Regions from separate parts of the Actinoplanes hulinensis genome, predicted to be linked through region 1. Evidence: predicted binding sites of a transcription regulator. Region 1 holds the regulator's gene; the other holds the start of a gene.

Evidence for each region. The regulator HrcA, encoded in region 1, represses chaperone genes, less so after heat shock. The targets are predictions, from matches to a motif close to GGTTNGCACNCTCNNNNNGAGNGTGCNAACC.
Region 2: groL (chaperonin GroEL) is a predicted target of HrcA. The motif match lies at 7,844-7,874, and genes of this name have one in related genera.

What each region holds. Positions count from the first base shown of each region.
Region 1 is NZ_JAHXZI010000012.1:43,798-58,662, reverse strand. Features, by position in the region: gene dnaJ (molecular chaperone DnaJ) at 370-1,506, opposite strand; gene hrcA (heat-inducible transcriptional repressor HrcA) at 1,541-2,566, opposite strand; gene KZ829_RS22820 (DUF4870 domain-containing protein) at 2,696-3,157, shown strand; gene hemW (radical SAM family heme chaperone HemW) at 3,161-4,360, opposite strand; gene KZ829_RS22810 (enoyl-CoA hydratase-related protein) at 4,388-5,152, shown strand; gene KZ829_RS22805 (hypothetical protein) at 5,216-6,082, shown strand; gene KZ829_RS22800 (GlsB/YeaQ/YmgE family stress response membrane protein) at 6,161-6,442, opposite strand; gene lepA (translation elongation factor 4) at 6,525-8,411, opposite strand; gene KZ829_RS22790 (MOSC domain-containing protein) at 8,503-9,204, opposite strand; gene KZ829_RS22785 (DUF4240 domain-containing protein) at 9,288-9,821, opposite strand; gene KZ829_RS22780 (phosphotransferase family protein) at 9,877-10,851, shown strand; gene rpsT (30S ribosomal protein S20) at 11,019-11,285, shown strand; partial or broken gene KZ829_RS22770 (hypothetical protein) at 12,026-12,256, opposite strand; gene holA (DNA polymerase III subunit delta) at 12,253-13,236, opposite strand; gene KZ829_RS22760 (ComEC/Rec2 family competence protein) at 13,467-14,865, opposite strand, start outside.
Region 2 is NZ_JAHXZI010000002.1:63,127-77,991, reverse strand. Features, by position in the region: gene KZ829_RS04010 (AI-2E family transporter) at 1-192, opposite strand, end outside; gene KZ829_RS04005 (GroES family chaperonin) at 349-645, shown strand; gene KZ829_RS04000 (PrsW family intramembrane metalloprotease) at 636-2,042, opposite strand; gene KZ829_RS03995 (FUSC family protein) at 2,057-3,175, opposite strand; gene KZ829_RS03990 (HD domain-containing protein) at 3,205-3,843, shown strand; gene KZ829_RS03985 (DUF4031 domain-containing protein) at 3,815-4,099, opposite strand; gene KZ829_RS03980 (glycerol-3-phosphate dehydrogenase/oxidase) at 4,096-5,895, opposite strand; gene groL (chaperonin GroEL) at 6,031-7,653, opposite strand; gene KZ829_RS03970 (hypothetical protein) at 7,953-8,690, opposite strand; gene KZ829_RS03965 (GNAT family N-acetyltransferase) at 8,773-9,276, shown strand; gene KZ829_RS03960 (hypothetical protein) at 9,297-9,773, shown strand; gene thrC (threonine synthase) at 9,951-11,234, opposite strand; SAM riboswitch class I at 11,244-11,383, opposite strand; gene KZ829_RS03950 (ABC transporter permease) at 11,701-12,570, opposite strand; gene KZ829_RS03945 (alpha/beta fold hydrolase) at 12,567-14,865, opposite strand, start outside.

The DNA.
Region 1 (14,865 bases):
CCGACCAGCACCGCCGATCGCTCACGCGTCCGCCGCACGCGCGACCACCCACCGACACGCCGACCACCGCGGGGCACGCGCACACAAAACCCGCCGCGTGTGCGGGTGGGCGCCGCGTGGCACCAGGCCCGCGCGCGAAGCGCGCCGCGTGTGCGGCTGGGCGCCGCGTGTGCGGGTGGTCTGTGCGGGGTCAGCGGGACCGCTCACTCAGGTCACCGGGTGGCGGTGAGTGTCCTGGACGCGCCAGCGGCCAACTCGCCACCGCCCGGTCCTCGGCGGGAGCGGCGGTCGGCACCCACCACCCGGCTACGACATGATCTTGAATTTGATCTTGTCAGGGACGGCGCCGGGTCGTCGGATGCGTAGCTCTCAGTGGCCGTTGAAGGCGTCGCGCATCCGGCTGAAGAAGCCGCCCTGCTTGGAGAGCTCGGCCACGTCCTCGCCGCGGGTCTTGGCGAATTCGCGCAGCATGCGCTCCTGGTCGGCGGTGAGCTTGGTCGGCGTCTTGACGTCGAGGTGCACGAAGAGCTCGCCACGGCCCTGGCCGCGCAGGTGCGGGACGCCCTTGCCGCGGATACGCAACGTGCTGGCCGGCTGAGTGCCCGGTTTGACCTCGATGTTCTCTTCGCCGTCGAGGGTCTTGATCGTCATCCGGGTGCCGAGCGCGGCCGCGGTCATCGGCAGGGTGACCCGGCAGTGCAGGTCGTCGCCCTTGCGCGAGTAGACGTCGTGCGGCCGCTCGTGGATCTCCACGTAGAGATCGCCGGCGGTGCCGCCGCCGGGACCGACCTCGCCCTGCTGGGCCAGGCGGATCCGCATGCCGTCCTCGACGCCCGCCGGGATCTTGACGGTGAGCGAGCGGCGTGTCCTTATCCGGCCGTCGCCGGCGCAGGTCGGGCAGGGGGTCGGGATGACCGTGCCGTGGCCCTGGCAGTTCTGGCAGGGGCGCGACGAGACGACCTGGCCGAGGAAGGTGCGCTGCACCGACTGGACCTCGCCGCGGCCCGCGCAGACCTCGCAGGTGGCCAGGTGGGTGCCGGGCGCGGTGCCGGCGCCGGAGCACTGGGTGCAGAGCACCGCGGTGTCGACGGTGATCGGCGCCTCCACACCGAAGGCGGTCTCCACCAGGTCCAGCTCGAGACGCAGGATGGCATCGGCGCCGGGACGGGTGCGCGGGCGCGGGCCCCGGGAGCCGCCGCCGGCGGCCGTGCCGAAGAAGGCGTCCATGATGTCCTGGAAGCCGACGAACGGGCCGGCGCCGCCGGCACCGCCGGGCATGCCGCCACCGGGCGCGAGCGGGTCACCGCCGAGATCGACGATCTGGCGCTTCTGGTCGTCGGAGAGGACCTCGTACGCCGCGTTGATCTCTTTGAACTTGTCGTGCGCTTCCGGATCCGGGTTGACGTCCGGGTGGTACTGCCGAGCGAGTTTGCGGTAGGCGCGCTTGATCTCGTCGTCGGTTGCCTCCCGGCTCACACCGAGAATTCCGTAATAGTCCTTGGCCACGGGGTTTGGAGTCCTCAATGTCTGCGCGAATCCGTCAATTCTGTGCCAACAGGTCGCCAACGTAGCGTGCCACTGCACGAACGGTAGCGATAGTGCCGGGGTAGTCCATCCGGGTGGGCCCCAGCACGCCGAGCCCACCAACGATCGTGGTGCCCGGTCCGTAACCACTGCTCACCACGGACGCCGACCGCAGGTTGTCGATCTCGTTCTCGTCACCGATCCGGACCCGGGTGGTCCGGGGCTCCAGGTCGCCGATGAGCTTCAGCAGGATCACCTCCTCCTCGAGAGCCTCGAGGACGGGCCGTAGCGTGCCCTGGAAGTCCAGCACACCGCCACGTGTCAAATTGGCCGTGCCGGCGAGGGCGAGGCGCTCCTCACTCCGCTCGACGAGGGTCTCCAAGAGTACCGACGCGAGGCATGCCATCGTGGCCCGTCGCTCGGGATCGTCACACTCGTCGACCAGCCGCTGCACCAGGGGTGGGGTGTCGGCGAGCCGCTGACCGGAGAGCTTCTCGTTGACGCGGCGGCGCAGGTCCCACACGTCGCCGTCGTGCACCGGGCCGGGCATCTCGACGAGGCGCTGCTCGACCCGGCCGGTGTCGGTGATCATCACGAGCATCAGGCGGGTGGTGGAGATCGGCACGAGCTCCAGATGGCGCACCGAGGACCGGGAGAGCGACGGGTACTGAACGACGGCGACCTGGCGGGTGAGCTGGGCCAGCAGGCGGACCGTGCGGTGCACCACATCGTCCAGGTCGACGGCGCCGACCATGAAGCGCTCGATCGCGCGGCGCTCGGCCGGGCTGAGCGGCTTGATCCGGGTGAGCCGGTCGACGAAGAGCCGGTAGCCGGCATCGGTGGGGACCCGCCCGGCGCTGGTGTGCGGCTGCCGGATGTAGCCCTCCTCCTCCAGCACCGCCATGTCGTTACGCACGGTGGCCGGAGAGACGCCGAGCTTGTGCCGGTCCACCAGGGCCTTGCTGCCGACCGGCTCCTGGGTCTCGACGTAGTCCTCGACGATCGCCCGGAGCACCTCGAGCTTGCGGTCATCCAGACTCATATGACCCCTCCCCCTCTGGCACTCCCGCTAATAGAGTGCCAGTCTACGTCCCCGGGGGCGGCAGCGCGATGATCGAAAGTACCTGCCTGGTCCTCGACCGGCTCGATAGCGGGTCCTAGCGTGTCTTTCATGACAGAACAGCCCCGCCCACCGGACGACGATCCGACCGCTCGCTATCAGCCGCCGGGCGGATATCCGCCGCCTCCCTACAACCCGCCTCCGGGGTACGGCTACAGGCCTCCGTCCACCGCCGGCGACGAGCGCACCTGGATCCTGGTGGCGCACTTCGGCGGGGCGGCCGGCGCGTTCTTCGGCGGCACGTTCTTCGGCTGGATCGCGCCGCTGGTCGCCCTGCTGGCCCGGGGGAACACCTCGCCGTACGTGCGGGAGGAGGCCGTCAAGGCGCTCAACTTCCAGCTTCTCTGGGGCATCATCGGCCTGGTCGGCAGCGTGCTCATCTGCGTCGGGGTGGGCGTCTTCATCGTCGGCGCGGCGTGGCTGATCGCCACCATCCTGGGTGTGGTCGCCGGGGTGAAGGCGGCCAACAACGAGCCGTTCAACTATCCGCTGAGCGCGCGCTTCATCAGGTGAGACTCACACCACGTCACGGATGACCGCGTCGGCCAGCAGGCGGCCGCGCAGCGTGAGCACGAGGCGGCCGTCGTCGTACGCCCCCGGCTCGAGCAGCCCGTCCGCCAGGGCCCGCGCGGCGCCCGTGGCGTCGACCCGGTCCAGCGGGATGCCGTCGCGCAACCGGACCCGGAGCATGACGTCCTCCATGTGCCGGTCGTCACCGCTCAGCGTCTCCCGGGCGTGGCCCGGCGAGGTCCCGGCGGCCAGGCGTTTCGCGTAGGTCACCGGGTGCTTCACGTTCCACCAGCGGACCCCGCCGACGTGGCTGTGCGCGCCCGGCCCGAGACCCCACCAGTCGGCGCCGGTCCAGTACAGCAGGTTGTGCCGGCACTCCCCGCCCGGCTGCGCCCAGTTGGACACCTCGTACCAGGTGAGACCGGCCTCACTCAGCGCGGCCTCGGCGGCCAGGTAGCGGTCGGCCGCCACGTCGTCCGAGGGGTACGGCAGCTCGCCCCGGCGCATCCGGCCGGCCATCCGGGTGCCGTCCTCGACGATCAGGGCGTACGCGCTGACGTGGTCCACCCCGGCGCCGATCACGGCGTCCAGCGAGGCCGCGAAGTCCTCCGGGGTCTCCCCCGGCGTGCCGTAGATCAGGTCGAGGTTGACGTGCTCGAACCCGGCCTCCCCGGCCTCGGCGGCGGCCCGCGGCGCCCGTCCGGCGGTGTGCCGGCGGTCCAGGACCCGCAGCACGTTCTCGGCGGCCGACTGCATGCCCAGCGAGATCCGGGTGAACCCGCCGCGGCGAAGTTCCCGCAGGTAGGCCGGGTCCACCGACTCCGGGTTGGCCTCGGTGGTCACCTCGGCGCCGGGGGCCAGGCCCCAGGTGCGGTCGATGCCGTCCAGGATCCGGGCCAGGTCGCCGGCCGGCAGCAGGGTGGGTGTGCCGCCGCCGACGAAGACGGTGTCCACCCGGCCCGGCTCGATCACCCGGGCGGCCAGGGCCAGCTCGGCCAGGACGGTGTCGGCGTACTCCTCGCGGCTCGCCCCGCCGCCCAGCTCGCTCGCCGTGTACGTGTTGAAGTCGCAGTAGCCGCAGCGGCTGGCGCAGAACGGCACGTGGACGTAGACGGCGAACCCGTCCTTGCCGACCTCACGGGTGGCTTCGTCGGGGAGCGACCCGTCGTCGGGTACGGGTTCACCATCGGGGAGTGCGCCGGCCATCCAGCAAGCGTAGTTAAGGTTCCCGGCATGGATCTGGTCCGTACCGCCACCGGCGCCGGGGTGACCACCCTTACCCTGGACAACCCCGGAAACCGCAACGCCCTCTCCACCGCCCTGCTCCGGCGGATGCTCGACGCGCTGGCCGCGTCGGCAGCCGACCCGGACTCCCGGGTGGTGGTCCTGTCCCATACCGGCCCGGTGTTCTGCTCCGGCGTCGACCTCAAGGAGACCGCCGCCGCCCGGCCCGGCGACAAACTGCCCGCCGAGATGCTCGCCGACGTGCTGGCCGCGCTCTGGGAATTCCCCAAGCCGGTGGTGGCGCGGATCGGCGGTCCGGCCCGGGCCGGCGGCCTCGGCCTGATCGGCGCGGCCGACATCGCGGTCTGCGCCCGGTCGGCGACGTTCGCCTTCACCGAGGTACGGCTGGGAGTGATCCCCGCGGTGATCAGCTCCACCGTGCTGCCGCGCCTGGCGCCCCGGGCCGCCGCCGAGCTCTATCTCACCGGCGACGTCTTCGACGGGACCCGGGCCGCCGAAGTGGGCCTGGTCACCGCGGCGGTCGCCGAGGAGGATCTCGATGCCGCTGTCGCGGCCTACTGCGCGTCACTCATCCGCGGCGGGCCACTCGCGCTCGCCGGCACCAAACAACTTCTCCGGCGTACGCGGAGCGAGTCCATCCGTACCGACCTGGCCGATCTCGCACAGCGGTCGGCGGGATACTTCAAGTCCGCGGAGGGCCGGGAGGGTGTGGCGGCGTCCCGGGAGAGGCGTGACCCCGACTGGGTTCGATGAATCATCCCCGCCCGGGGCACGAGCGGTCGTTGTCTAGGCTGGGCGTCCGGCTCGGCTGAGGAGGTGACGGTGCGAACCAGATCGATCGTGGGTGTGATCACCGCGCTGACCCTCGTCGGCGTGGTCGGCGTGATCGTGCTGATCAACAACCTGGCGGGCAGCATCAAGCTGCCGCAGCTGGGCCCGGAGTGCACGGTCAGCGCCGAGGGCGAGGTGACCCTGGACTCGGCACAGATGGCCAACGCGGCGACGATCGCCGCCGTGGGCGTGCGCCGGGGGATGCCCGAGCAGGCGGTGGTGGTCGCGCTCGCCACCGCCTTCCAGGAGTCGGAGCTGGAGAACCTGGACGGCGGGGACCGCGACTCGGTCGGCCTCTTCCAGCAGCGGCCCAGCCAGGGCTGGGGCACGGTGGAGCAGATCATGGACCCTAGGTATTCGGCCGGCAAGTTCTACACGGCTCTCAAGAAGGTCAAGGGCTGGGAGAAGATGCGGGTCACCGACGCGGCCCAGCGGGTGCAGCGCTCGGCGTACCCGAACGCGTACGAGAAATGGGCCGACGAGTCCCGGGTGCTGGCCGCCGCGCTGACCGGCCGGGCCACCGGGGCCGTCGAGTGCGTCGTCCCGGACACCCCGGCCATCCGCGGCGCGGAGGCTGCCACCGCCCTGCTCAGCAGCCTCCAGCTGGACTGGGGCAAGAAGCTGGGCGGCCAGGCCCGCAGCGCCGAGACGGCCGGCCTGACCGTGGCCGTGGCCGATCCCAGCGTCGGCTGGCGGTTCGCGCACTGGCTGGTCTCGCACGCCTCGGGCACCGGTCTCGAACGGGTCCGGTTCGGTGATCTCGAATGGCGCGCCCCCGAGGGGAAGTGGCAGCCGGTGACCGACGGCAGCGCCGGCGACCCGGCGCAGGTGGTCGCCGAGGTCTTCCACTGAGTTCTGCGCCCCTCAGACGCGGAAAGCCGGGCCCGCGGGGGCGGGACCGGCGTTTCCGTCTTCGCGGTCAGGCCGCGATCACCGGGTGATACCGCGACGGCCACCGACACCGGCGACCAGCGCCACACCGATGGCGGCCAGAGCCACCTGGAAGAAGAACTCGATCCAGTCGAAACCGGCGGTGTTCGCGACACCCGCGGCGCGGGCGATCACGGTGCCCAGCAGAGCGGCCACCACACCGACGACCAGGGTCAGCCAGAGCGGGATGTTCTGGCGGCCCGGTACGACGAGCCGGCCGAGCGCGCCGACCACGAGTCCGACGATCAGGGCGACGATGATGCCGGTGAGCGTGAATTCCATGAGGTTCCTCCTCGGGGGTGGAGCTTGGTGGTTGCGTCCATCGAGCCCCTGTGTTCCCGACCCCCCGAGGAATCAAACCGCCCTATTTCTTGCCTGACCCCTTCGCGTCGGTGCTGTCGGAGGTGGAGAGCGCGGCGATGAAGGCCTCCTGCGGAACCTCCACGCGGCCCACCATCTTCATCCGCTTCTTGCCCTCTTTCTGCTTCTCCAGCAGCTTCCGCTTCCGGCTGATGTCACCGCCGTAGCACTTCGCGAGCACGTCCTTGCGGATCGCGCGGATCGTCTCGCGGGCGATGATCCGGGAGCCGATGGCCGCCTGGATGGGCACCTCGAACTGCTGCCGCGGGATGAGCTTCTGGAGCTTGGCGGCGATCGTCGTGCCGTACGAGTAGGCGTTGTCCTTGTGCACGATGGCACTGAACGCGTCGACCGGCTCGCCGTGCAGCAGGATGTCCACCTTCACCAGGTCGGCCACCTGCTCACCGGAGGGCTCGTAGTCGAGTGACGCGTACCCCTTGGTCTTGCTCTTCAGCTGGTCGAAGAAGTCGAAGATGATCTCGGCGAGCGGCAGCGTGTAGCGCAGTTCCACCCGCTCGGAGGACAGGTACTCCATGCCGAGCAGGCTGCCGCGGCGGCTCTGGCAGAGCTCCATGACGGCGCCCACGTACTCGTTCGGCACCAGGACGGTGGCGCGCACCACCGGCTCGTGGATCTCGGCGATCTTGCCGTTCGGGAACTCGCTCGGGTTGGTGACCACCGTCTCCTTCGCGTCCTCGGTGATCACCTGGTAGACCACGTTCGGCGCGGTGGAGATCAGGTCCAGGCCGAACTCGCGCTCCAGCCGCTCGCCGATGATCTCCAGGTGCAGCAGGCCCAGGTAGCCGACGCGGAAGCCGAAGCCGAGCGCCGCCGAGGTCTCCGGCTCGTAGGTGAGCGCGGCGTCGTTGAGTTTGAGCTTGTCGAGCGCGTCACGCAGCGCCGGGTAGTCCGAGCCGTCGATCGGGTAGAGACCCGAGTAGACCATCGGCTTCGGCTCCTTGTAACCGCCGAGCGCGTCCTTGGCCGGACGGTTGTTGCCGGTGACGGTGTCGCCGACCTTCGACTGGCGGACGTCCTTCACACCGGTGATCAGGTAGCCGACCTCGCCGACGCCGAGCGCCCCCGCCTTCTCCATCTCCGGCGAGGCGACACCCAGCTCCAGCAGATCGTGCACGGCGCCGGTGGACATCATCTTGATCCGGTCGCGGGCCTGGATCCGGCCGTCGATCACCCGGACGTAGGTGACCACGCCGCGATAGACGTCGTACACCGAGTCGAAGATCATCGCGCGGGCCGGGGCGTCCGGGTCACCGACCGGCGGCGTGAACTGCCGGACGATCTCGTCGAGCAGGTGGTCCACGCCGACGCCGGTCTTGCCGGAGACACGCAGCACGTCGCTGGGCTCGACGCCGATCAGCTTGGCCAGCTCCTCGGCGTACTTCTCCGGCTGGGCGGCCGGCAGGTCGATCTTGTTGAGCACCGGGATGATGTGGAGGTCGTTCTCCATCGCCAGGTACAGGTTGGCGAGAGTCTGCGCCTCGATCCCCTGCGCGGCGTCGACCAGCAGGATCGCGCCCTCACAGGCGGCCAGGCTGCGGGACACCTCGTAGGTGAAGTCCACGTGACCGGGGGTGTCGATCATGTTGAGGACGGCGGACTCGCCCTGCTTGTCGCCCTCGCGGACCACCCAGGGCATGCGCACGGCCTGCGACTTGATCGTGATGCCGCGCTCGCGTTCGATGTCCATCCGGTCGAGATACTGCGCGCGCATCTGGCGCGGGTCGACCACCCCGGTGATCTGCAGCATCCGGTCGGCCAGCGTCGACTTGCCGTGGTCGATGTGGGCGATGATGCAGAAGTTGCGGATACGGCTCGGATCGGTCGATCCGATCACGTTCACGCCGGGGTCGAGCGGTCCAGGCACGGTCATCCGTTCTTCTCGGGCTGGTCTTCGGGTTCGGGTGGGCGCCGGATCTCAGCCGGCGCCCCCTATCGTCCCACGCCCGCGAGGGCAGGTCCGATCACACCCGTTCGAGCGGTCCCCGCGGGCCCGGCGGCAGCTCCACGGCAACCGGATCCCCGGGACGAATCACCCCACCCCGCAGCACGACCCCCATCACCCCGGCCCTGCGGACCGGGTTGCCCCGCCCGTCCTTCCGGAGCACCTCCTTGAGCAGGCCGGCCCGGAACCCGTTGATCTGCGCGCAGGGATTGCGCAGCCCGGCCAGGATGACCGCGGGCCGTGGATCGCCACCGCCGTCCCGCCGGGCGGCCTCCTTGACGGCCGCCGCGGCCCGGGCGGTGGGTTCGTCCAGCGTCGCGGCGTCGGCCGCCGCGAAGACGGCCCCCAGCACCGCCACCCCGTCCCCGCCGCCCGGCCCCTCAGCCGGCTCGGCGCCGAAACGCAGGATCGTGCCGCGCGGGAGCCCGAGCAGGTCGAGGCCGTGGGTGGTCACGTTCTCGCCCAGGCCGCCGGAGGGCACGTCGTAACCCTTCGGGGCCACCTCGGCGAAGAGCTCCGCCTGGATCAGGTGCACCTGCCGCAAGTTCGGCTGAGTGGGGTCTGCCTTCACCCGGCTGCGGTGCCGCACGTGCACGCCCGCGTGCACGTCGCCCTCCACACCGATCCCGGCCACCAGCACGATCTCGTCGCGGTTCGGCTTCGTAAACGAGTAGACGTCGTTGCGACTGACCGCGGCCACACTTCCCGATTCAGCACTCATGCCGCCGAGTCTGCCCAACCCGCCCGACCAGGCCGGGTCCGGACCCACGCCCCGGACGCCCGCCGGCCCACCCGGCCCGCACGTCAGTCCGGTGGCTCCAGGAAGAGGGCGGACAGGCGCGGGAGACGGCGGTGCATCTCCTCCTCGTTGTCGAAATCCCAAAGCTCGGCGACCTCCGGGCGGGTGCGTGGCCGCTCCCCCGCCGGCAGCGGCCCACCGGTGGCCTGCTCGTAGGCCCGGGCCGCGATGTCGAGCACCTCCTCGGCCGCGAAGACGGCGCCGGTGTCGGCCGCCTCCTTGATCACGACAACGTTGGCGAGCACATCGGGCTTCTGCACCGCCGCCGCGACGGCCTTGCGCCCGTGGGCGATCAGCCAGCCCCGGAACGCGTCGAACCCGGCCTCGTCGACGCCGCCGTTGATCAGGTAGGCGGCGGCCCACAGATCCTCGGTGCCGGACGCGGCCATCACCTTGTCCAGGTGACGGCCCCAGGCGACGATCTCCTCCGGATCGCGCGTGGCCAGGTCGGCGACGGCCCGCTCGGCCACCTCGGCGGGCGAGGCCGGCCGGTCGGCGGTGGCACGGTCGATGACCGCCCAGAAATCGTCGGTTCTCATGCCTGCGATCCTCCCAGTGGGGTACGACAATTCCGCCGGCGGCAGGATGGGGAACATGCGGCCGATCTCGCTGCCCGACGTACCGTACGACGCCACCGCCGTACGCCCGGAATGGTCTGATCTGCCGCGTGGCGTGCGAAAGGCGATCGCCGCGCGCCTCGGATCGCCGGTCGTCGCCGCGCGCAGCGCCGGCGGCGGTTTCACCCGGGCCTTCGCCGCGTTGCTCACCACCGGGACCGGCGCCCATGCCTTCGTCAAGGCCGCCCGGCTCGACGACCCCACCGCCCAGTGGTACGCACGTGAGCAGGCGATCACCGCGGCCCTCCCCGGGGAGGTGATCGCGGCCCGGCCCCGCTGGACCCTGGCCGAGGCCGGATGGTTCGTCCTGTGCATGGAGCCGGTCGACGGCCGGATCCCGTCGCTGCCGTGGTCCGGGGCCGACCTGGAGGCCACGCTGGCCTCCTGGGGCCGGGCCGCGTCGGCGCTGGCCCGCCCCTCCCCCGAACTGCTCGCCGTGGGGCTGCCCACGCTGCCGGACATCCTGCGCGAGGAGATGTCCTGGTGGTCACTGATCGAGGCGGGGCACGAGCCGATGCCGGTGACCGCACGGGGCACCGTCGCGCCGGAGCGGCTGGGCGAACTGGCCGACCTCGAACGCCGGCTGCCCTCGACCGCCGGCGGCCCCGGCATGTGCCACGGCGACCTGCGCGTCGACAACGTCCTGGTCGACGGTTCCGGCCGGGCCTGGCTCTGCGACTGGACGTGGCCCTGCCTGGGCGCACCCTGGTTCGACACGGTCACGCTCCTGATCAGCGCGTACGCCAGCGGCCTCGACACCGACGCCCACATCCGGACGTGGAACCCGCCGCCGGACGGGGTGGACGGCGCCCTGGCCGCGCTGGCCGGGTACTGGCTGGTCCGGGCGGCCGACGGGCCGACCAGCGCCTCCCCGCACAGCCGTCAGCATCAGCGGTTCAGCGGAACCCAGGCGCTGGCCTGGCTGGCCGAGCGCCGCGGCTGGACTCGCTGACCGCGGGGGGGCGGAGCCGTTTTGGCGGCTCGGAACGGTGCTGGTAGTCTGGCTCATCGCGTGTGGTGACACCCTGTCAACTGCTCCGGCTCCGAGTCGGGACAGATGGCGAGGCGACCATCGCTTGAGACCATTTTTTCCGAACCTAGTCAGGACAAGGCTGTCGCGTGGCGAACATCAAGTCCCAGATCAAGCGCAACCGGCAGAACGAGAAGGCCCGTCTGCGCAACAAGTCGGTCAAGTCTTCGCTGAAGACCGTGATCCGCAAGCTGCACGAGGCGAGCGACTCGGGCAACGTCGAGTCGGCCACCGCTCTTCTGCGTGACGCCTCGCGTCAGCTGGACAAGGCCGTCAGCAAGGGCGTCATTCACAAGAACCAGGCGGCGAACCGCAAGTCGGCCATCGCCAAGAAGATCGCCGCGCTGTCCGTCTGATCCGCTCGTTCCGGATCATGTCAGAGCCGCACAGCAGCGGTAGCTGACTCCGGCCGCCCTTCGGGGTGAGCCGGTTTGGACACAACCGGGCACCGCCGGACCTTCGGGTCCACAGCGGTGCCCGGTCCCATTTTCAGCGGTACGGGTTAGGAATCAATGACGGCGGGTGCGGACCAGACCGGTCCGTCACACCGCCTGATGCTGAGGAGCGGCCCTCACTCGTAGCGGCGAGCCGCCGCCTGACGAGCCATCTGCTGCCGCGTGTCCAGCTGCTCGGCCCACGGCCGCCGGATCGGCGCGCCCTTCCCCGCGGCACCGGCGTCCTCCGCCGGGTCCTGGGCAGCCGAGCCGTACCCGGTCGCGGGCGTCACCGCCGGCTGGGCATGAAGCGAGCCACCAGCAGGACCGGCTCCACCGTGCCCCGGCCCGGCGTTGTGGTTGCCCCCGACGTCACCGTAGGCAGGCCCCCGGGAATACGTGCCGGGATATCCCACCGCCGGCACACCGGGCAGGTCCTCCGTCGGAAACCCGTCCCCGAGCGACTCGGACAGCGCCGCCGGGCCGTATTCGGCGGTCTTCCGCTCCGGCGCGTAGCGCGCGGTCCCCGTCTCTTCGACCGACCGGTACTCCGACAGCGTCTCCGAGGACGCCTGCCCGTGCTCCGGCATGGTGGCCGGGCGCAGCACGGCCACCCGCGCCGACGCGGTCTCGGTGGCCACCTGCCGCGGCGTGATCACACCGGCCACCAGGTCGTTGAACTTCACCATCAGCGCCACGGTGACCGGCAGGACGAGCACCCCCCACCAGCTGACCAGTTCGGCCAGTGCGAGGAGGATGCCGAGAACGACCGCGCCCTCGAGGAAGACGAAGCAGAGCAGCCCGCTGGGCGCGAGGCGCCGGAGCCGCAGCGCCCGGGCGTACAGCGGCCGGTTCGCCTCGTCGGCGCGGCGGGAACGAATCGTCCGGGTCATCGGTTTCCTCCGTCCCGGCGAGCCGCCGCGATCGCGAAGACGGTCTGTTCCAGGGCGTAGCCCCGGTCCTCGGCGCCGCCCTTGACCGCGGCGTTGCACTCGGCGGCCGCACGCATGGCGTCGGCCAGCCCTTCCGGGGTCCAGCCGCGGCTGCGCCCCTGGGCCTTCTCGATCTTCCAGGCCGGCATGCCGAGCGTGCCGGCCAGCTGGTACGGATTTCCCCGCCCCGCCGACGCGACCCGTGCCACGGTCCGCACGCCGTCGGCGAGCGCGTCGGCGATCGGCACCGGGTCGACCCCGACGTGCAGCGCCCAGCGCAGCGCCTCCAGCGCACCGGGAAGGTCGCCGACCATGGCGGCGTCGGCCACCGCGAACCCGGTCACCTCGGCGCGCCCCTTGTAGTAGCGGGCCACCACCGCCTCGGTGATCTTTCCGTCCGTGTCGGCGAGCAGCTGGGAGCAGGCCGCCGCGATCTCGCGCAGGTCGTTGCCGACCGCCTGGAGCAGGGCGGAGGCCGCGGTGTCGTCACAGCGGGCACCGTTGCGGCGGAACTCGTTGCGCACGAACGCGATCCGCTCCGAGTCCTTCTTCAGCTTCATCACGGGCACCACGGTCGCGCCGGCGGCCCGCAGCCCGTCAGCGAACGCCTTGCCCTTGGCCCCGCCCACATGGGTGACGATCAGTGTCACGTCGGGGTCGGGGTTCTTCGCGTAGGCGAGCAGTGCGGTCGTCAGATCCTTACGCGCATCCTGACCGCTCTGGATCACCAGGACCCGGCGGCCGCCGAACAGCGACGGGCTGAGGATCTCGGCGACCTCACCGGCGACCAGTGACCCGGCCTCGAACTCCCGAACGTCCGCGCCGGGGTCAGCGGCTCGGGCCGCCTCGACGGCCTCAGCGACGGCACGGGCGGCGAGCAGCTCCTCATCGCCTTGGACGAGCAGCAACGAGGGGGGCGGCACGGCATTCACGCGCAACATCGTCGCACGGGGGAGCGACAAGTCCGCGAGCCTCACTCGTTAGCGCAGAACGCCGATCACCGAACGCGAAACCAGACATATCGGCAGCCCGACATGTCGCCCCGTCCGCAGGGTCGCGTGCTCAGGACCAACGCCCTGCCATGACTGTTTGCACCTTTCATCCCCTATTGAGCGTTATCAGGCGCAAATTTCGCGCCGCCCCGGGCGTGTCGCGCTGCCGGGAAGGATCATCACGCCGGCGGATCACCCCTGACCGCCACCGCCAGTTGCCCCTCCACGATCACCGCGGCCACGTCCCCCGACTCATCGGTACGCAGGACCCGCGCCCCGTCCCGCGCGATCCGCCCGATCACCCCGGCGTTGGGATGGCCGTAGTCGTTGTCCCGCCCGACCGACACCAGCGCCACCGCCGGCCGCACGGCGTCCAGCAGCGCCGTCGCCTGCAGCGCGCTCCCGTGGTGAGCGACCTTGAGCACGTCGGCCCGAAGCCCGGCCGCCCCCAGGCCCGCGACGAGATCCTCCTGTTCCTCGGTCTCCGCGTCGCCGAGCAGCAGCACCGAACGACCGCCGGCCCCGGCTCGCAGGATCAGCGAGTTGTTGTTCGGATCCGAGTTGGTGCCGCGCATCTCAGTGATCGGTCCGAGCGCCTCCAGCCGCAGCCCACCGACCGAGTACGCCCACCCGGCCCCGGCCACCCCCACCGCGACCCCGGCCTCCGCGGCGGCCTTCTCCACCGCGGCCCGCCCGCTCGCCGGCTCCGGCCAGGCGGGCCCGATCACCGCACCCACCCGACGGCCCCGGAACACCCCGTCGACGCCGCCGATGTGGTCGACGTGGAAGTGGCTGACCACGAGGACCGCCACCTCGCGCACACCGAGCCGCCGCAGGCACCGGTCCACCGCGTTCGGTTCGGGCCCGGCATCCACCACCACGGCCCGCCCCGCCCCGGCGGCCAGCACCACGGCGTCTCCCTGCCCGACCGCGCACGCCACCACGAACCACCCCGGCGGCGGCCACCCCGGGGAGAGCAACCGCACCGGCAGCGCACCGAGGACCGCCCCGAGCGCCACCACGGTCGCCAGCCGCCGCACGATCGCCCGCCGCGCGGCTAACAGCACGGCCACCGTCAGCCCGGCCAGCAGCAGCCCGCCGGCCGCGCCGTCCGGCCAGGGCAGCGCGCCCGCCGGGACCCGCGCACCGGTGTGCGCGACGAGCACCAGCCACTCCGCCGGCCAGTGCCCGAGCCACGCGATGAACTCGGCGGCCGCCGGCCAGACCGGCGAGAGCACCGCCGCACTCACGCCGAGCAGCGTGGCGGGGGCGATCGCCGGGACCACGACCAGATTCGCCGGCACCGAGATGAGGCTGACCGTGCCGGAGATGGCCGCCACCACCGGTCCGCAGGCCACCTGTGCGGCGGCCGGCACGGCCAGTGCCTCCGCCACCCCCGCGGGGCATCCGGCCCGCCGGAGCCCGTCCCGCCAGACCGGCGCGAGCAGCAGCAACCCGGCCGTGGCGAGCACCGACAGCGCGAACCCCGGATCGGCGGCCAGCTCCGGGTCGGCGATCAGCAGCGCCGCGGCCCCGGCGGCCAGCGCGGGCACCGCCGCCCGTGGCCGTCCGCTGGCC
Region 2 (14,865 bases), on a different contig from region 1:
CTGCGGCACGTCCGCGTCGTCCCTGCTGGCCGTCGAGTGGTGCGTGAACTCGGGCACGGGTGGTGGTGGGATGAACTCCTCGTACCGGTCGGACTCCTCCTCGGCACGGTCGGTCCGGCCCTGACGCACCGATTCGCGGCCGGAGTCGTAGGCCTTCCTCAGGTTGTCCCGGACCCGTCGGAAGCGGTTCAACCGCCATACCTCCTCGACTCTCGAATGCGCGGTAATCACGCTAGTACCCAGTGGCTCGGAACGCCTTACCCCGCGACGATGGGAATCCGTGGCGGCGTACCGTCTGCAATCGTGAGTGCCGACACCGCCCGTACCGAGACCGGATTGCCGATCCGGATGCTGCACGACCGCGTCCTCGTCCGTCAGGACGGTGGGGAGGGCGAGCGGCGGTCCACCGCCGGCATCGTCATCCCGGCCACCGCCTCGATGGGCCGGCGCCTGTCCTGGGCGACCGCGGTCGGCGTCGGGCCCAACGTCCGGTCGATCGTGGTGGGCGACCGCGTCCTCTTCGACCCGGACGACCGCTCCGAGGTCGAACTGCACGGCAAGGGGTACGTGCTGCTCCGCGAACGGGACGTGCACGCGGTCGCGGCCGACCGGGTCGAGCCGGACGGCACCGGCCTCTACCTCTGAGGTGGCATCGGGGCGAACATCGGCGGAGGCGGGCTCGCGTAGTAGCCAAGCCGCACCGGCACCGGCATGACCGGCTCCGGCGGCGGGGCCACGGTCCGCACCACCCCGTCCGGGAAGGCGATCCGGTAATACCGCCCGTCCCACCAGGACGGCGGCGTCTGCGGGTCGCGCCCGGCGAAGACCGAACGGTACCCGGTGATCGCGGTCAGCAGCTCCCGCTCCTCCTCGGTGGCGTGGTTCAGCTCGTACGGAGTCCGCGGCAGCCCACGCCGCAGCCCGTCGCGCAGCAGCGCCAGCCGGGTCGCCGCGAACTGGAAGTCCCGCATCGCGCGGCGCCCCATCGGGCCGGCGACCCGGGTCGCCCACTCCCGGGCGGCGTGCCGGCGGCCGAGCGTGCCGAGGGCGGCCACCTCGGACGGGGCGAACCAGCCGGCGGCGGCGTAGTCGTACAGCACCCGCTCGGCGAGGCGGCCCTCCCAGCTGCGCAGCGCGATGGCGAAGCCGACCACCAGGAAGAAGAACGGCACCATGAAGCCGAGGTAGCCGTACAGCATGATCATGGTCTCGCCGGTGGCGCCGGCCAGGGTCGGCAGCAGGTTGAAGATGCCGTGCAGGATCATCGCGAGCAGCAGGCCGGCCACCGGGGCGAGCCGCCGGACGGTCCGGTCGCCGGAGCGCGCCGCGATGCCCAGCCCGATCCCGGCCATCGAGGTGAACAGCGGGTGGGCGAAGCCGGTGAACAGGACCCGGACGATGAAGATCAGGAACACGTTCTGCAGGCCGGTGGCCGGACCGTACTCGTCGGCGCCCGCCGCGTAGCCGTGCCCGCCCAGGTACAGCACGTTCTCCACCATGGCGAAGCCGAGCGCGGAGAGGCCGCAGTAGACGATGCCGTCGGTGATGCCGGACCACTCGCCGCGGCGGCGCCAGAACAGCAGCAGCGGGCCCAGCACCTTCGTCGACTCCTCGATGAGCGGGGCCACCAGCACCGCGACCAGCGCGTCCGGCAGGCCCACCCGGTCGAAGAGCCAGGCGGCGCCGCTGTTCACCCCGAGGGACACCGCGGTCGCCACGGCGGCGCCCCAGGCGAAGCAGTAGATCAGGTATTTCGCGGGCTCCGGCTCGTACCTGTCCAGCCAGACGAAACTGCTGGCCAGCAGCGGGACCGGGAGGATCGCCGCGGTCAGGCCGACGGCCAGGCCGGTGATGCCGATGTTGTAACCGAGGAAGACCAGCATGAAGACGGCCCCGGCGGCGATCAGCGCGATCACCAGGGTGACCGGCAGCCAGCGCCGCCACCCGGCGGTGCGCCCGGGAACCGGCGCCTTCGCCGCCTCGGTCACCTCGGGATAGGGAGGGACAGCCTCGGTCGTCTCGGGGGCGGGATCGTCGGCCATGCCCGCAAGCCTAGTCATCGACCGGTACGACGGCGTGCTCCGTGGGGCCGCCCCCGCCAGCCGATGGCGGCCCGCACCTGACGGGTCGCCTCCGCGTACTCGACGCCGGTGGCCCGCAGCAGGTCGGCCACCGCGGTCCGGATCTGCGCCACCACCACGCCCCCGGAGTAGCCGACCCCCTCCTGGTAGGCGTGGCCCGACTCGGCGACCGCCCGCAGCGCCCGTTCCCGGGCCGCGACCGGCTCGACGCCCCGATCCCACTCCTGCCGGAGCAGCTCCACGGCGTCGCCCAGGTGCCGGACCGACACGGGCAGCAGCGCCGGGACCGGCTCCTGGTCGTTGAGCGCGGTGTGTGCCCGGCGCAGCAGCACCCGGACGTTGCGCAGCGAGTAGGTGAGCTGGGGGGCGCCCTCGACGTACTGGGCCAGGGCGCCGCGGGCCCGCCACCGGGCCGGCGCGAACGCCACGTTCTCCCCGGCCGCCTCGATCGCCGACTGGAACGCCGCGAAGGGGCCCTCGGCCGCCCGCAGCCGCTCCAGAGCCGCCTGGAGCACGTCCGGATCGGCGGCGGCCAGCCCGCGGGCCGCGTCGTGCAGGCCGTCGGTGAAGGCCCGCAGCGCCGGGTCGGCGGCCCGGCGCACCACGGTCAGCGGGTTCAGCGGCAGCAGCACGGTCATCACCACGAGCGCCACCGCACCGCCGACCAGAGCGTCCAGGAAGCGGGTCCAGGGCTGTCCGTTGCTCGAGGTGAGGGTGGCGACCAGCACCGCCGAGGAGGCGGACTGCACGATCAGCGCGGCGCCGCCGCCGACCGCGGTCGCCAACAGCACGGCGAGCAGCACGATCAGGCCGATCTGCACCGGGCCGTTGCCGATCAGCAGGATGATGCCGTCGCCCAGGCCGATGCCGACCGCCACCCCGATGACCAGTTCCGCCGTCCGCCGCAGGCGCTGGCCCACCGACGAGCCGAGCGCGATCACCGCGGCGATCGGCGCGAAGAACGGTATCGGGCGGCCGGACAGGTCGTGAGCCACATACCACGCCAGTCCGGCGGCGAGACCGGCCTGCATCGCGAGCATCAGCCCGGCCCTGCCCCGGACGAGGAACACCGGGACCCGCTTCTTGCCGATCATGACAACAACCTACGTGTCAGGATGCCTGAGTGACCTCTCTGCCTGAAGCTTTCCGGGCCGCGGCCCGTGGCGCCGGCGCCACCGCGAGCGACGCGGACCTGGACTCCGCCGCGAGCTACCTGGTCGGCCGCTGGACCGAGCCGCAGCGCCACTATCACGACGTGACCCATCTCGCCGCGGTGCTCGAGGTGGTCGACCGCTTCGCCCACCTGGCGCCCCACCCCGACCGGGTACGCCTGGCCGCCTGGCTGCACGACGCGGTGTACGACCCGCGTGCTCTGGGTGACGCCAACGAGCGGGACAGCGCCGAGTTCGCCGAGGGTCTGCTGACCAGCCTGGGCGCCCCGGCCGAGGTGGCCGTCGAGGTGGCCCGCCTGGTGAGCCTGACCGCCGGGCACGCGACCGGGGAGAACGATCCGGACGGCGAGCTGCTCTGCGACGCCGACCTGTCGATCCTGGCCGCCGACACCGAGCGGTACGTCCGCTACACCAGCGCGATCCGCCGCGAGTACGCCCACGTCCCCGACGACGCCTTCCGGGGCGGCCGCTCGCGGGTCCTCACCGAGCTGCTGAACCTGCCGTCCATCTACCGCCACGCCGAGATCCGCGAACAGTGGGAGGACCGGGCCCGGGCAAATCTCAAGGCTGAGCTGGAAGAACTCGCCTGACCACATGCTTCGGGCGGCGCAGGCCGGCCGCCCTGAGACGGGCGGCCAGCTCACGCGAGGGCAGCAGGGTGGCGCCCAGCCAGAGCGCGCTGTGGAACCGGAACTCCGGGATGTCGTAGTGGTCCCGGTCGAAGGCCCGCCGCGGCGTGCCGAGCATCTCGGCGAAGACGTGCAGCTCGTCATAGGAGACGTCGCTGACCAGGTGCGACCAGAGACGGCCGCGACCCGGCCAGAGCGGCTCGTCGACGAGGATCAAAGGTCGATCTCGAGCAGCGGCTCCCACCGGTCGGCGGTCAGCCCGCGGACGTCCGGCGCACCCATCCGGGCGGCGTCGGCGGTCTCGTCGTCCGGCTTGGTCTGCGACTGCCGCTCGGCGGTGACCCGGGCCAGGTAGTGCTCGATCTCCTTCTGCCGGACGGTGGCGTCCCAGCCGAGCGCCTGGCCCATGATCTCGGCGGCGTGCGCGGCCGACTCGGCGCCACGGTGCGAGGTCTCGATCGAGATCCTGGTCCGCCGGGTGAGCACGTCGTCGAGGTGCAGGGCCCCCTCGGCGAGCGCCGCATACGCCACCTCGGCGGCCAGGTACTCCGGCGCCCCGGCCAGCGGCGCGGCCAGCTCGGGCTGGGCGGCCATCATCGCCAGCAGGTGAACGGTCAGGGTTCCGTACCTCTCCAGGAGATGCTCGACCACCCCGGCGGTGACGCCGTGCCGCCGGGCCGTGTCGTGCCGGTCCCGCCACGCGGCGGCGTAGCCGTCCGCGCCGAGCAGCGGCAGTTCGGCGGTCCGCGACGGCCGGGCCGGACCGCTCAGCCGGCGCACCGCCCGGTCGATGACGTCGGCCGCCATCACCCGGTACGTCGTGTACTTGCCGCCGGCCACCAGCAGCAGCCCCAGCATCGGCTCGACCACGGCGTGCTCGCGGGACAGTTTCGAGGTGGAGTCGGCCTCGCCGGAGAGCAGCGGCCGCAGACCGGCGTAGACGCCCTCGATGTCGTCGGTGGTGAGCGGCCGGTCCAGCACCGCGTTGACCTGGTCGAGCAGGTAGCGGATGTCGCGGGCGGAGGCGGCCGGGTGGGCCCGGTCGAGCTGCCAGTCGGTGTCCGTGGTGCCGATGATCCAGTGACCGCCCCAGGGCAGCACGAACAGCACCGACGTCGCGGTCCGCAGGATCAGGCCGGACTCACCGGTGATCGCCGAGCGGGGCACCACGAGGTGCACCCCCTTGGAGGCGCGGACCCGCAGCCCCGGCCGGACGCCCACGTCGTTGAGCATCTGCGACATGTCGTCGCTCCACACGCCGGTGGCGGCGACCACCGTGCGCGCCCGGACCTCGAACTCCTCCGAGCCCGGGGCCTCCAGGTCACGCACCTTCACGCCGACCACCTGGCGGGCCTCGCGCACGAAGCCGGTGACCCGGGCGCTGGTCACCACCGCGGCGCCCAGGCTGGCCGCGGTCCGCGCCAGGTTGACCACCAGCCGGGCGTCGTCGACCTGCCCGTCGTAGTAGCGGATGGCCCCGGCGATCCGGTCGGCCCGCAGGCTGGGGAACAGGTGCCGGGCGCCGTCGCGGGTGAGGTGCCGGTGCAGCGGCATGCCCCGCCCGGTGCCGAAGATCCCGGCGAACGCGTCGTAGGCGGCCACGCCGAGCCCGTAGTAGCCGCGCTGCCAGGCCCGCCGGGGCAGGCCGGCGCTGGGCAGCGGGACCAGGATCGGGACCGGGCGCACCAGGTGCGGCGCGAGCCGGGTGGCCAGCAGGCCGCGCTCGGTCAGCGCCTCGTGGACCAGGTGCAGCTCCAGCTGCTCCAGATACCGCAGGCCACCGTGGATCAGCTTGCTGGAGCGGCTGGACGTGCCGGCGGCCAGGTCCCGCGCCTCCACCAGGGCGACCTTGAGGCCACGGGAGGCGGCGTCGAGCGCGGCGCCGGCGCCGGTGGCCCCGCCACCGACCACCAGGACGTCGAACTGCTCGTCACGCAGCCGGCGCAGGTCGGCCGCGCGCCGGATCGGGGACAGACGGCCGGCCGAATAGCGGGAAACGGAGGGATCACGCATCCGTCCCAGGTTAGCCCCCACAGGCGTCGCCCAGGCGAGGGAATATCGCCGGCACACCTCCGGGGGAGGCGTCGCGCAGAAGGCCGGAAGGCGGCCCGCCGAAGCGGACCGCCTTCCGGTTGGGAACCGATGGACTCAGAAGTCCATGTCACCGCCGCCCGGGGCGCCGGCCGGAGCCGGGTTCTTCTCGGGCTTGTCGGCCACGACGGCCTCGGTGGTGAGGAACAGCGCGGCGATCGACGCGGCGTTCTGGAGCGCCGAGCGGGTCACCTTGGCCGGGTCGATGATGCCCGCGGCCAGCAGGTCCACGTACTCACCGTTCGCGGCGTTGAGGCCGTGGCCCGCCTCGAGGTTGCGCACCTTCTCCACCACGACGCCGCCCTCGAGGCCGGCGTTCACGGCGATCTGACGCAGCGGGGCGTCGAGCGCGACCTTGACGATGTTGGCACCGGTGGCCTCGTCGCCCGACAGGTCCAGCTTGTCGAAGGCGGTCTTGCCGGCCTGCACCAGCGCGACACCACCGCCGGGCACGATGCCCTCCTCGACGGCCGCCTTCGCGTTGCGAACGGCGTCCTCGATGCGGTGCTTGCGCTCCTTGAGCTCGACCTCGGTGGCCGCGCCGACCTTGATCACCGCAACGCCGCCGGCCAGCTTGGCCAGGCGCTCCTGCAGCTTCTCACGGTCGTAGTCGGAGTCCGAGCGCTCGATCTCGGCGCGGATCTGGTTGACCCGGCCCTGGATCTGCTCGGCGTTGCCGGCACCGTCGACGATGGTGGTCTCGTCCTTGGTGATGACGACCTTGCGGGCCTGGCCCAGCAGCGACAGGTCGGCGGCGTCGAGCTTGAGGCCGACCTCCTCGCTGATGACCGCGCCACCGGTGAGGATGGCGATGTCCTCGAGCATGGCCTTGCGACGGTCACCGAAGCCGGGGGCCTTGACGGCGACCGACTTGAAGGTGCCGCGGACCTTGTTGACGACCAGGGTGGCCAGGGCCTCGCCCTCGACGTCCTCGGCGATGATGACCAGCGGCTTGCCGGACTGCATGACCTTCTCGAGGACCGGGAGCAGGTCCTTGACCGCGGAGATCTTGCTGTTCGCGATGAGGATGTAGGGGTCGTCGAAGACGGCCTCCATGCGCTCGGCGTCGGTCATGAAGTACGCCGAGATGTAGCCCTTGTCGAAGCGCATGCCCTCGGTGAGCTCCAGCTCGAGACCGAAGGTGTTGCTCTCCTCGACGGTGATGACGCCTTCCTTGCCGACCTTGTCCATGGCCTCGGCGATGATCTCGCCGACCGTGGAGTCACCGGCGGAGATGGAGGCGGTGGAGGCGATCTGCTCCTTGGTCTCCACGTCCTTCGCGAGCTGCGAGAGGGCCTCGGAGACGCTGGCCACGGCGGCCTCGATGCCCCGCTTCAGGGCCATCGGGTTCGCGCCCGCGGCGACGTTGCGCAGACCCTCACGGACCAGAGCCTGGGCCAGGACGGTCGCCGTCGTCGTGCCGTCACCGGCGACGTCGTCGGTCTTCTTGGCGACCTCCTTGACCAGCTCGGCGCCGATCTTCTCGAAGGTGTCCTCGAGCTCGATCTCCTTGGCGATGGATACACCATCGTTGGTGATCGTGGGGGCGCCCCACTTCTTCTCGAGAACCACGTTGCGGCCCTTGGGGCCGAGGGTCACCTTGACCGCGTCGGCGAGCTGGTTCATACCGCGCTCGAGGCCCCGGCGAGCCTCCTCGTCGAATGCGATGATCTTGGCCATACGGCGTTGTCCTCCCGGACATCCGCGGCGCCGGGCCTCATCAGCCCCGCTCTCCGCACTTTGAGGAAGTCTGTGGACGTCACCACCTGGCGATGTGACGTCCTCAGGCCGAGCCGGATAGCCCGCGACGACCGGCTCCGTGCCCCGATGCCGATGGCGGCATCGTGACCGGAACCCCACCGTCCCGACCTGCTGGCACTCAGCATGCGCGAGTGCCAATCACTTGTTTAGCACTCCCCGATGGCGAGTGCAAGAAACCCCATCTTCCCGCGAAACCCCCGAGGGAGCCCCGGTTTCCGCTAACGATCTTGAAAGCCCAGCTCAGCGGGCTCCCCGGACCATTCGGAGCGCTCCGGAGCCGAGGTGACAAGCGCCGCAACCGCCCAGCCGACGGTGAGGACCGCCGACAGGACAGCGGACACCGACAGCCTCAGCATGATCACCGTCGACACCGACGCCTCCGTGGCGAACGAGTTCGCGGTCAGCATCGTCATGACGGAGAAGACCTCGATCAGCGCCATCATGAGGAACGAGGCCACGATCAGCGCCGTCAGGTCGCGGCCGGGCCGCACCGCCGGGAACCCGGGCACCGGCAGCAGCCATCGGGCCAGCAGGCCCACGCCGATCAGCACGACGAGGTCGCCGGCGATCGCCACCACGAGGAGCGGGTCGAAGCCGACCTCGCCGACCGCGAACTCGAGGCCCGCGTCCAGCATGTTCTTCACGGTCGAGACGAGCGCGGCGAGGATCCACAGCAGCAGCGCCCGGCCCACGGTCACCCGACGCCGGGACAGCACCGCGATCGAGATCAGGGCCACCATCTCCGGAATCTCCGCGACGATCGGCACGACCACCCAGCGGGTCAGGGCCTCGCCCGGATCGAACGACGGCATCGGGCCGAAGCCCGGGATCAGGGACAGCCACGCCCACGTGTAAGCCAGCGCCGCGGCACTGGTGAGCAGCACGGCCAGCGCGATCCCCCAGGGGCGGGCGCGCAGCAGCCGGACACCGGAAAGCCCCTCGGGCTCATCGTTCATCGTCGAATCATGGCGCAGCGCCGCCACTCGGCTTCACGACAACCCGGTTGCCGACCGGGGGCCACGGCGGTAGGGATTACCCATGGAGAACTGGGACGTACGCCGGGTCACCCCCGAGGATGCCGGGCGCATGCGGGCGCTCCGGCTGGAGATGCTGGCGGACAGTCCCCTCGCGTTCCTGGAGACCCTGGCGCAGGCGGCGGCCCGGCCGCACGAGGGCTACCGGCAGCGGATCCGGCAGTCGTCCGAGGGCTTCGAGACGGCCCAGTTCATCGCCGACCCGGGTGGGCCGCTGGTCGGGCACGCCGGCGGGATCGTGCTGCCGGACGCGCCGCACTGCACGGTGATCTTCGCGGTGTACCTGACTCCGGCGTACCGGGGCGGCAAGATCCTCGGGCAGTTGATCGAGGCGGTCGCCGACTGGTCGGCCGCGGCCGGGCGGGACGAGCTGATGCTCGAGGTGGTGTGCGGCAACGGGCGGGCCGTCCGGGCGTACGAGAAGCTGGGTTTCGCCGACACCGGGGTGCGCCTGCGGCATCCGACCATCCCGGCCCTCACCGAGCTCCAGATGCGACGGCGGGTCTGATGCCCGGGCGGGGGTGGCACGTGACGCGCACGGTCCTCACCGCCGTGAACGGGACGACCGTCATCGGTCTGCTGATCGCGCTGTCCACCGGGGCGCGGGTCCGGCGCGGCCGGCACGGCGTGCTGATCGCCGAGAACTACCGGCTCCGGGTGCCGCCCGCGACCTGCTTCACGGTCGGCTCGGTGATCATCACGAAGCGCACCGCCGAGTGGCTGCTCGCCGAGGAGCGGGCCCGGCTGCTCGCCCACGAGAGCCGGCACGCCGGCCAGTACGCCGTCCTCGGCCCGCTCTTCTGGCCCGCCTACTGGCTGGCCTGCGCCTGGTCGATCGCGCTCACCACGTCCTACGGGGTGCGCAACTGGTTCGAGCGGGACGCGGGGCTGGCCGACGGGCACTACCCGGAGGACCTGCCACTGCGGCCGTGGGCGGTGCGAAGGCGGTGGGCAGTGCGGATGTTTGGTCGGGAGGACGGACGCACAACGCCTCCGGGCACGTAGCCGTATGGGTCAGCGCTGGATCGTTGGGACCCTCGGAGATTGTCGCCAAGCTCAGGTGAGGGGCCTCGTACGGCGTCGCGTCCTCCCGCAGAGAGCATCCTGCCCATCCGGAGATCGGAGTGCAAGTCCTCGGAGGAGGTAATTCTCGACAACCGGCTGATCGCCGGTCACGCAGTGTTATCCGAGCAGGCCGGCTTCGCGGGCACCACGCAGCGACGGCTTGATCGTGTGGGTCGGTCCAACCTGGCCGGCGACCGCGTCGAGGGTCTTCAGGCCCTCGCCGGTGTTGTAGACGACCGTCTCCTTGGTGGGGTCCAGCCGACCGCTCTCCACCAGCTTCTTCAGCACGGCCACCGTGGTGCCGCCGGCGGTCTCGGCGAAGACGCCGGTGGTCTCGGCGAGCAGCCGGATGCCGGCCCGGATCTCGTCGTCGTTGGCGTAGTCCATCCAGCCACCGGTGCGGCGGACCGCCTCGATCGCGTACGGCCCGGCGGCCGGGTCACCGATGTTCAGCGACTTGGCGATGCCGGTCGGCTTCACGGGGGTGATCACGTCAGTGTCGGCGTGCAGCGCCACGGCGATCGGGTTGCAGCCCTCGGACTGGGCGCCGAAGACGGTCCACCCGTCCGCCGGGGCCTCGACCAGTCCGATCTCGACCAGCTCGGAGAACGCCTTGTCCACCTTGGTGAGCAGCTCACCGGAGGCCATCGGGATGACCACCTGGGCCGGGATGCGCCAGCCCAGCTGCTCGGCCACCTCGTAGCCCAGCGTCTTGGAGCCCTCGGCGTAGAACGGCCGCACGTTCACGTTCACGAACGCGGTGTCCTCGAACTCGTCGGTCTCCACCAGCTCGCTGCACAGCCGGTTCACGTCGTCGTAGGAGCCCTCGATGGCCACCAGCTCGCCGCCGTACACCGCGGTGGTGATGATTTTGCCCTGCTCCAGGTCGGAGGGGATGAAGACGATGCTCGGCACGCCGGCCCGGGCCGCGTGGGCGGCCACCGAGTTGGCCAGGTTGCCGGTCGAGGCGCAGGAGAACCGCTTGAAGCCCAGCTCCTTGGCGGCGGTCAGCGCCACCGAGACGACCCGGTCCTTGAACGAGTGGGTCGGGTTCTGCGAATCGTCCTTCACCCACAGCGGCGCCTTCAGCCCGAGCGCGGCGGCCAGCTGCGGGGCGGCGACCAGCGGGGTCAGGCCCGGGTCGAGCGTCACCCGGGTCGCCGGGTCCTGGCCGGCCGGGAGCAGGGCCGCGTAGCGCCAGATGTTCTGCGGGCCCGCCTCGATCTGGGCCCGGGTCACCCGCGCGAGCGCCGCCTCGTCGTAGGCGACCTCGAGCGGGCCGAAACACTCGTAACAGGCGTGCTGCGCGGCCAGCGGGTACTCGGCGCCGCAAGCGCGACAGATCAGCCCACGAGCGGGCGAGGCGGAGGTGGCTGAGGGTGCGTCGACGACAGACGTCATTAGAGTTTCCTCTCATCTTTCCCCGCGGCGACCTGCCGGAACGGGGACGGAATTAGCACCTGCCACGTCGCTGCCTCGTCATCGAGAGTCATGCGCGGTGGTTGCCGGGGCTTCGTCGGGCCGTATCCCTCTGCCCCTCTGGATGAGGTATTCAGTTGTTTCCAACACCTTACGACGAGATCCCGCCGACACCACACGGAGTTCCCGAGGTGTGAGCCACCCCCCAAGATCAGAACCTTGAGGTCGCAGCGGGGTGGTGGGTGCGGACCGCTGCTCCCGCCGAGGGCCCGGCGGGGCCCGCTGGCCGCTGGCGCGTCCAGAACGCGAGCCCCACCGCGCGACGTGCGTGAGCGGTCGCGCCCGAGAACCCCGTCTCATGAGCCGGCGGCGGGGGACGGCCTGGAGGAGCGCCTGGAGGAGCCGCCGCGGGCCACGGGACCCGGCACTTCCGTACGAGAAAAGGGGTTCAGGAAGTTATGTCTTTTCGGGTGAAGCGGTAGAAGGCGATCCCCCAGAACAGCGTGGCGTAGACGACCGCGGAGATCGCGCCCTTGGCCAGGTCCTCGGTCTGGACGGGGGTGGAGAGCAGGCCCATCCAGGCGTCCGTGTAGTGGGTGGGCAGGGCGTTGCGGATGCTGCCGAGGGCCTCGATCTGGTCCAGGATGCTGGACAGGATCCACAGGAGCACGGCGCCGCCGACCGCGCCCAGGGCGGCGTCGGTCAGCACCGAGAGCAGGAAGGCCAGGCCGGCCACCACGAGCAGGGTGGTCGCCAGATAGGCGAGGATGCCGAGCAGCCGGAGCACACCCTCGGCCGGCGGGATCTCCGCGGCGATCGTGCTGCCCAGCGGGGACCAGCCGTAGCGGAGCGTGCCGATCAGCAGCCCGGTGCCGGTGAGCAGCAGCAACGCGACGAGCGAGTAGGCGGCCGCGACGGTCAGCTTGACGCCGAGCAGCCGGGCCCGCGGGACCGGAACGGCCAGCAGATAGCGCAGGCTGCCCCAGCTCGCCTCGCTGGCCACCGTGTCGCCGAAGAACAGCGCCACCACCACGACCAGCAGGAAGCCGGCCGAGACCGCCAGGCCGAAGAGGGCGAAGTTCAGGCCGCCGGAGGTGGCCAGGTCGGCCATGCTGCTGAACGCGCCGCCGCCGTCGCCGTCCTCGTCCGGGCCGCCCCCGCCGCCGAACTCGAAGGCGGCCAGGATGATCAGCGGCAGCAGCACCATGAAGCCGAGCGCCAGCTGGGTGCGCCGGCGGGACGCCTGGCGGCGCGCCTCGGCCCAGATCGGCAGGGTGCGCGACGGCCGGTAGCCGGTAGCGGCCTCGAGCGAGCTCATCGGTCTCCACTTCCTCGCGAGTTGTCGCCGACCAGGGACAGGAACGCGTCCTCCAGGCGGCGGCGCGGCACCAGCCGCTCCACCCCGATGCCGGCGCCGACCAGCGACGCGACGATCTCCGAGCGGGCCGTCCCGTTCATGTCGACGATCAGGCCGTTCGTTCCCTCCGCCTTGACCGAGTGCACGCCCAGGTCCTCGAGGATCCGGGTGGCGGCCGGTACGTCGGAGACCTCCAGTTGCACCGACGGCGACTCGCCGACGATGTCACCGACCGGGCCGGACGCCACGATCCGGCCCTTGTTGACGACGACCGCGTGGGTGCAGGTCTGCTCCACCTCGGCGAGCAGGTGGCTGGAGACGAGCACGGCCCGGCCGTCGGTGGCGTACCGCTGGAGGACGCGGCGCATCTCGGCGATCTGCGGCGGGTCGAGCCCGTCCGTCGGCTCGTCGAGCACCAGCAGCTCGGGCAGGCCGAGCATGGCCTGTGCGATGGCGAGCCGCTGCCGCATGCCGTGGCTGTACTTGCGGGTCTTGCGGTGCACCGAGTCGCCCAGTCCGGCGATCTCCAGCGCCTCCTCGAAACGGGCGTCCTCCCACGGCCGGCCGGTGGCCTGCCAGTACGCCTTGAGGTTCTCGTACCCGCTCAGGTGCGGCAGGAAGCCGGGCCCCTCGACGAGCGCGCCCACCCGGGACAGGATCGGCGCGCCCGGGACCAGCCGGTGCCCGAAGACGAAGATCTCGCCCTCGGTCGGCTGGGTGAGGCCCATCAGCACCCGCAGCGTGGTGGTCTTGCCGGCGCCGTTCGGGCCGAGCAGGCCGACGACCTGCCCGCGCTCCACGGTGAAGCCGATCTCCTGGACCGCCACGAAGCCGTCCCCGTACGCCTTGCGCAGCCCGCGCACCACGAGCGGGGTGCCGGCGTGCTCGGCGACCACCGCCACGTCCCGCCGCCGGTGCCGGATCCGGCTCACCACGAGCAGCAGGACCAGGCCGAGCAGGATGGCCGCGACCACGCCGGCCAGGACGATCCACCACAGGCTGCCGGGATCGGCGATCGGCTTGCCGGTCAACGTCGGCAGGGTCAGCTCCGGCTCCACCGCGACGGTGTAGGTGGCGGGCTGGGCGGGAGTGAGGAACGCCTGGTCGGAGGTGGCGACGGTGACGCGTACGGTGTGGCCCGCCTCGATCTGCCGGACGATCGCCGGCAGCGTCACGGTGACCGGTCGTGCCTGGGCGATGTCGGCCGGCAGGCCGGTGAGCCGGACCGGCGCGACCAGCCCGGCGCTGAGCGTGGCCGTGCCGTTGGCGTCCATGTCGTAGAGCTTCACGAACACGACCGCCTCGCCGGTCGGCGACGCGACCCGCAGCCGGACCGTGGGCGACCCGGCCACGTCGGCGGCCGCGGTGAGCGGCTCCGAGTCGAACATCGCGTGCTGACCGGCCACGTCCAGTGCCACGTTGCCGCTGAGCAGCGAGCTGAGCCGGCCGGTGAGGCCGGGCATCGAGGAGATGGCGCCGGGGTTGCCGTTCGGCGGGTTGGCGATCGGCTGCGCCGATCCGGTGAGGGTCACCCGGGTGCTTCCGGTTCCGCCCAGTCCGGGGTACGCGTCCGCGGAGTAGCCGTTGGTGACCAGCCCGCGGTCGAGCGCGCTGAACCCGGCCACCCGCGACCAGGTGAAGTCGTCGCCGGGCGCCTCACCCTCGCCCTTGAGGTAGTGGTTGAGCCACTGCACCGTCAGGTACTTGAGCCGGTCGGAGTCGGAGGTGGGCCCCTCGCCGCCGTCGTGGCCGCCGGTGAACCAGGCCACCCGGACCGGGGTGCCGGCCACGGCGATGCCCTTCGCGTTGGCGTCCGCCTCGGAGAGCGGGAAGAGCGTGTCGACCGCGCCCTGGATCAGCAGGGTCGGCGCCTTGATCCGGTCGAGGACCGTGGCCGGGCTGGACTTCCGCAGCAGCGCCAGGGTGGTCTGGTCCGGGATGCCGCTGGTGGCCATCTGGAGGTAGGCGGCGCAGACATCCTTCGCGAACCGGCCGCACGCGGGATCCTGCGGCTGCTGCTGCGGTGGGCCGCCTCTTTCCAGCGAGGCCGTCCCGTTGCCGAAGAAGTAGCCGGCCCAGCTCTTCTTGAAGACGCCGGCCGCGCCGGTGTCAGCCGACTGCGGGACCAGTGCGGTGCCCAGGTCGTTCCAGGTGATCGACGGGACGATCGCGTCGACCCGCCCGTCCTGGCCGGCGAGCAGCAGTGCGAGGGCCCCGCCGTACGAACCGCCGACCACCGCGACCTTCGGGTCCCCG